Regions from separate parts of the Planococcus shenhongbingii genome, predicted to be linked through region 2. Evidence: riboswitches for the same ligand, from Rfam matches in the RefSeq annotation. Region 2 holds a riboswitch; the other holds the start of a gene.
What was found. A riboswitch is a leader RNA that binds a small molecule or an ion and turns the genes downstream of it on or off. The one in region 2 is predicted to bind S-adenosylmethionine.

Region 1 (3,115 bases), 920 kb from region 2:
ACTGAAACTGAAAATTGAACGGTACGTCCATTACTACAACCATGAACGCATCAAGCAAAAATTGGCCGGCATGAGCCCGGTGAACTACCGAATTCATGCCAGCCAATTAGCTGCATAACTGAAACTCTAACTTTAAGGGGTCACTACCAGTGCTTTTTTAAGCACTTCTCCTCCCTACTGATCGAGTAATTTTTAATTGTTTGCCGTTACTGGCACTCGCGCATATTGCTTTCCAGGATGAGCAGGCGATAAATGAGCGCCTTCTCCAAATAAAGCATCACGCAAAGAATTTCCTTCGTATTCTTTTTGCACAAGTCCCCGCTCTTGAAGAATCGGCACAACGAGTTCAATGAAATCTTCAAAAGTTCCAGGGGTGATGGCGTAAGCAATATTGAAGCCATCGATGCCTGTTTCATTTACCCATTTTTCAAGCGTATCGGCAACCTGCTCTGGAGATCCGACAGTGAATGGCCCAAGTCCACCAATGCCGACATATTCTTTAATGTCATTGACCGTCGGTTTTCTGCCAGGCAGGATTTTGGTGAAGTTTTCCAAAGCGGACTGGATGGCATCATTTTCAATGTATTCAAGCGGCTGGTCTGGTGCATAGCCGGACAAATCAATGCCAGTCCACCCTCCGAACAAGGCAAGAGCCCCTTCATGGCTGATATGCTTCTTATAGTCATTGTATTTTTCGATTGCCTCTTCTTCAGTTTTGCCGACAATAGGTGTCAGCAAAGCAAGAATCTTCACATCGTCCTTCTTCCGCCCGGAACTCTCAACTTCCGCATGTATTTTATCTACCGTTTTTTTGGCCAGTTCAACATTCGGTGGGCCAATGAAGACACATTCAGCATGTTTTCCGGCAAAAGCCACACCTTTTTTAGAAGCGCCTGCCTGGTAAAGGACAGGTGTCCGCTGTCTGGAAGGTTCCGTTAAATGGGCACCGGGCACTTTATAGTATTTCCCTTCATGCTGGATATCATGCACTTTTTCAGGATCTGTATAAATGCCATTTACTTTATCCAGCAGCACGGCATCTTCTTCCCAACTGGATTCCCATAATTTATAGCACACTTCCAAATACTCCTCGGCAATGTCATACCGCTCGTCATGCTTGATCTGGTCGTCTAACCCGATATTGACAGCCGCGCTCTTGAGATAAGAAGTCACAATGTTCCAGCCGATGCGGCCTTTAGTTAAATGATCCAGCGTAGAAATCCGGCGGGCAAAAGTGTATGGATGTTCATGAGTAACGGAAGCAGTAACACCGAACCCCAAATGTTTCGTGACTGCCGACATAAGTGGCACGACCAGCAGCGGATCGTTGACAGGAGACTGCGCCCCTTGCCGGACGGCGGCATCTCTGGAGCCATTATAGACATCATATGTACCGAGGACATCCGCGATAAAGATGGCATCGAACTTTCCTTTTTCCAATAGCTTCGCCAATTCGATCCAATACTCGCTGTCTTTATATTTATGCGATTGATCTTCGGGGTGCGTCCAGAGCCCAGGTGATTGATGTCCAGCGCAGTTCATATCAAATGCATTTAAATAAATCCGTTTGTTTGTCATAAAAATCCGCTCCTTTGTGTGCACCGTTTTTGGTGTTTCAACTAACCTTTTTAACACAATGATTGATGTGAGGATTTACCATTGCCCTTTCTTTATATGTACTTGCCGTATTTAAATTTGAGGACAATGAACAAAATAAAAAACCTCCTTTTCTCGGCTAAAGAGAATAGAAGGTTGTATATGTACACAATCCCGCTCTTATCTCCCAAGAATAAAATTCTTGCTGGATTTAGCACCTTTCTGACAAATGTCAGAGGTTGCTGAAGCGTCAACGGGCCAGTCCCTCGGCTTCTCTGGATAAGATTATTAAATTAAAAATAATCATAATATTAAATCAATAGAAAGTCAACGTAATTTGTGAAAATTTTATTTATCCTATAAGTCTTATTATTTAACTTGGATTAATTGTATGAAGAAGAACTTTATTTTGATGGTAGCTCCATGAAATTCAGTTGCATTTCAAAAAACAACGGATGCTTTTTTTGATCCTTGATTACTGCCACCAGATAATGTCCTCTGCTTTCTAGCGTTCTTCTATCGTTCTCCCATCTATACATTCTATTTTCTTACAAAAATTTTCTTAGAAGTTATCGCGCATATGTTTAACTAATGGGCTAGATAGGGAAAGACACTAGAATAACGATAATAAAGAAAGAGGTTTGATAATATGCCAAGAATCGCAGTAGAACATCCGTTTACAGACATCCAGCTCGCATTAGGGAAAAGAGGATATCAGGCAGACATGCTTGACCAGAAAGCAAACGCAGCCAAATACGATGTCCTGGTCGTCCGCAATTCTGAAAGCTACGACCACCTTCGCTTCAAGGGCTCCTTAGTGGAAGTAAGCGGAAGCACGGTTAACGAAATTGTTGACGAAGTGGAAGAACGTTTGCAGCGCGCTGGGAAAATCCCAGGCCAGCCGGATGCAGCGAAAAGCGAATCAGGCAGCGGGTTTTTCGCTGGCCTCTTAAGCGGAGCAGCGATCGGCTCGGTAGTGGCCCTTCTTTTAGCACCGAAAAGCGGCAAAGAACTCCAAGTTACCGTCAAAGAAAAATTAGCGAGCAGCAATTCAAGCGGTGATGGAAGCGGAAAATTGAGCCAAGTAAAAGAAAAAGCAACAGATTTGGCCAACCAAGCGAAAGAAAAAGCAACCGAAGCCACGACTCAAGTGAAAGAGAAAGTTTCCAGCTCGTCTAAAGACCCGCAAGGCACTGAAACTTCAAGAGATTCTTCATCATTGAATTAAAATAACGAGGATAAAAAAAGCCGAAGAGCCCACTTTCCAGTGGGCTCTTCGGCTTTTTGCATATGATAGCTTGGCTGCTTGATTCTGCATCAAACAAAACTTTTATCAGAAGAAATCGTTCGGTTCCGTGGATGTTCCGAAAGGATAGAAGACACCAACTTCTTTACAACAGGTTGTTCCGAAGAAAAAATTTCATTTTTGTCTTGGCTGATTGCGATCAATCTGCCTTTTTCCATGACTGCTAAAGCATCCGAAATGGAATAGGCAGCTCTGATATCATGGGTGATAAAA
Region 2 (3,115 bases):
CAAGAAAAGATTGAATCTGGCGCAATGCTTCCATATCTTCCCCTTGCAGAAACAATTCCGCTAGTTGGGTTGGCTGCATCATCTCCTCAACCTCCTTTTGCCACAGTTTAGAAAGTAATTCATTTGCTTGCTGAAGACAATCCAGCATAAAGCTTTCTTCAAGCTTTTCCGTTTTTCCTGGAAGGATCTTAATGAGCCGTTCAAAATTATCAATGATGAGGGCTGTTTCCACATTGCGGCTGTTCAATACCGTCTCCAGCCAGCGGCTGTAATCTAAAAATACTTGTTTGTCTTCCAGTTCATAAGCTGTTTCGAGATGATCCAAATGGTGATGGTTGTCTTTCTCGGTATGCTGGAAGCCCCGCTCACCGAACCGTTCCCAAATGCTTGGATACGCTTCATAAATGCTCGTGGCTGTTTCCAGTGCGATTTGATCTTTAATAGCTTTGTTCATTCCGCTACGACCTCGTATTGCCGGACTTTCGGCACAATTCCAGCTAACGCCTTGTCCGGATAATATTTTTCAAGCTCATGGATTTCTTTGAACTCATTGCTTCTGACCCATTTCAAATAAGCTTCTTCTGAATGCCATTCCAAATGCACCGTCAATTCATTTAACTTTTTAGTGTTCTGGATAAGCCGAAACTGATGAAAGCCTTCAGCCAGGTCCACCCGCCGGGAACGATTTTGATATATTTTAATGAGATCCTCTGTTTTTTCTTCCGGCACTTCAACTGTTGACGTCACAATATACATCCATATTCCCCTTTTACTGAATTGATACTGTCTATTATAATCTTTCGGTCTTCGAATTAAAAGAAATGCACTATAGTTGTCCTCTGCCGGATAGGATGATTTATTTTGAATATTTCAATTCCCTCTTGCACTTCTTTGTAAAATACTCTAAACTTTGAAATATCCAATTATACATAACTTCATAATTTTAATTCTTATCAAGAGAGACGGAGGGATTTGGCCCTGTGATGTCTCAGCAACCAGCCTCACGGCCACGGTGCTAATTCCAATAGGCATTTGCCTAAAAGATGAGAAGATTGTGTTACCTGAACAGGGGCTTTCTTCTTTTTGAAGAAAGCCCCTGTTTTTTTTAATTGAAAGGATGATGAACATGGTCGAACATAGCTTGGAGACACAATTGGTGCAGTCGGGAAACCGATGTGATGCTAAAACGGGAGCAGTCAGCCCACCAATTTATTTATCAACCGCCTATGGACACGAAGCACTTGGCAAGTCGACAGGGTTTGACTATACACGTACAAAAAATTTAACACGCAGCATTTTGGAAGAAGGCATCGCGAACCTTGAAGAAGGAGATGCAGGGTTTGCCTGTAGCTCCGGAATGGCGGCTATCCAACTTGTCTTGTCGCTGTTCCGTCCAGGTGACGAGCTGTTAGTTCCGGAAGACATTTACGGCGGGACTTATCGGCTGCTCGGCCATTTCGCTGACGTCTACAATATCCAGGCGACTTATGCAGAATTCAAAGATGTTGAATCAACTGAACAGCAAATCACCATTCAAACACGGGCGTTGTTTATCGAAACTCCGACCAATCCATTGATGCAGGAAATCGATCTCCAAGCTTATGCAGCACTCGCAAAAAAGCACAATCTGCTGCTTATTGTCGATAATACATTTCTAACTCCTTATCTCCGGAAGCCGCTTGCATTAGGAGCGGATATTGTCATCCATAGCGCTACTAAGTACATCGGCGGCCATAACGATGTACTAGCTGGAGTGATTGCCGCAAAAGGCCAGAGCCTATGTGAGCGATTAGCCGCTTTGCATAATGCCACCGGTGCCGTGCTGTCCCCGTTCGATTCATGGCTTTTGATTCGTGGATTGAAGACTTTGCCTCTCCGTATGAGGCAGCATGAAAATAACGCTAAAAAGATTGCTGCTTTTTTAGAAGAGCAGCCCATCGTTTCACAAGTTTTATATCCTGGTAAAGGCGGCATGCTGTCATTCCGGCTGCAAAAAGAAGAATGGGTTTCTCCATTCCTCTCAAACATCCGCCTGATTGCTTTTGCAGAAAGCCTCGGAGGTGTGGAAAGTTTCATCACTTATCCTGCCACACAGACTCATGCAGTTATTCCAGAAAAAGAAAGGCTGCACCGCGGCATATGTAATCGCCTGCTCCGTTTTTCAGTCGGCATTGAAGATGCTGACGATTTAATTGCTGATTTAACCCAGGCTTTCGCCAAACTTGAAAAGGAGGCTCTTCGCCTATGACCGATCATTTGGAAACTCAATTTATCCATTCAACCGGAGTTGACCGGCAAACCGGAGCAGTAAACGTCCCTGTTTATATATCTTCAACTTATCACCAGCCGAGCTTTGATGAATTCGGCCCTTTCGACTATAGCCGTTCGGGAAACCCCACGCGCTTGAAGCTGGAAGAAACCATTGCCAAACTTGAAAACGGCACGCGCGGTTTTGCGTTCGCTTCCGGCATGGCTGCCATTTCTTCCGCTTTCATGCTGCTTTCTGCTGGCGATCATGTTTTGATTTCTGAGGACGTTTACGGCGGTACTTACCGCTTTGTTACAGAAGTGCTGAATAAATTCCATATCGATTATACATTCGTCAATATGACCGATTTAAGTGAAATGGCAGAAGCCATCCGGCCGAATACAAAAGTGATTTACCTTGAGACGCCGTCTAATCCTGTCATGAACATCACCGATATCGAAATTGCAGCAAAACTGGCGAAAGCCAACGATTGCCTGACATTTGTCGATAATACTTTCATGACGCCCCTTTATCAAAATCCCTTGGACCTTGGAGCGGACCTTGTCTTACATAGTGCAACGAAGTTCTTGTCCGGGCATAGCGATATTATTGCAGGGCTCGCCGTTACAAAAGATGCGGAACTGGGAGACCGGCTCGGGTTTATTCAAAACACTTTCGGTTCGGTCTTGGGAGCTCAGGATTCCTATAACTTAATCCAGGGCATTAAAACTTTGGGTGCCCGGCTCAAGCAGTCAGCCGCTTCAGCCCGTATCATCGCCGACTATCTGCACAGCCATCCTGTAATTGAAGAAGTCTACTATCCCGGATTCCGTTTCCATCCGGGATATCCGATTCATGAACGGCAAG

Region 1: another riboswitch for S-adenosylmethionine. It lies ahead of QWY16_RS09760 (LLM class flavin-dependent oxidoreductase); the one in region 2 lies ahead of QWY16_RS14270 (methionine biosynthesis PLP-dependent protein).

Annotation. Positions count from the first base shown of each region.
Region 1 covers NZ_CP129235.1:1,971,744-1,974,858, reverse strand. Annotated here, with positions in the region: partial or broken gene QWY16_RS09765 (IS3 family transposase) at 1-118, shown strand, start outside; gene QWY16_RS09760 (LLM class flavin-dependent oxidoreductase) at 193-1,578, opposite strand; SAM riboswitch class I at 1,774-1,882, opposite strand; gene QWY16_RS09755 (YkuS family protein) at 2,246-2,824, shown strand; gene nikE (nickel import ATP-binding protein NikE) at 2,914-3,115, opposite strand, start outside.
Region 2 covers NZ_CP129235.1:2,891,601-2,894,715, forward strand. Annotated here, with positions in the region: gene QWY16_RS14260 (cobalamin B12-binding domain-containing protein) at 1-454, opposite strand, end outside; gene QWY16_RS14265 (antibiotic biosynthesis monooxygenase family protein) at 451-756, opposite strand; SAM riboswitch class I at 948-1,050, shown strand; gene QWY16_RS14270 (methionine biosynthesis PLP-dependent protein) at 1,127-2,248, shown strand; gene metC (cystathionine beta-lyase) at 2,245-3,115, shown strand, end outside.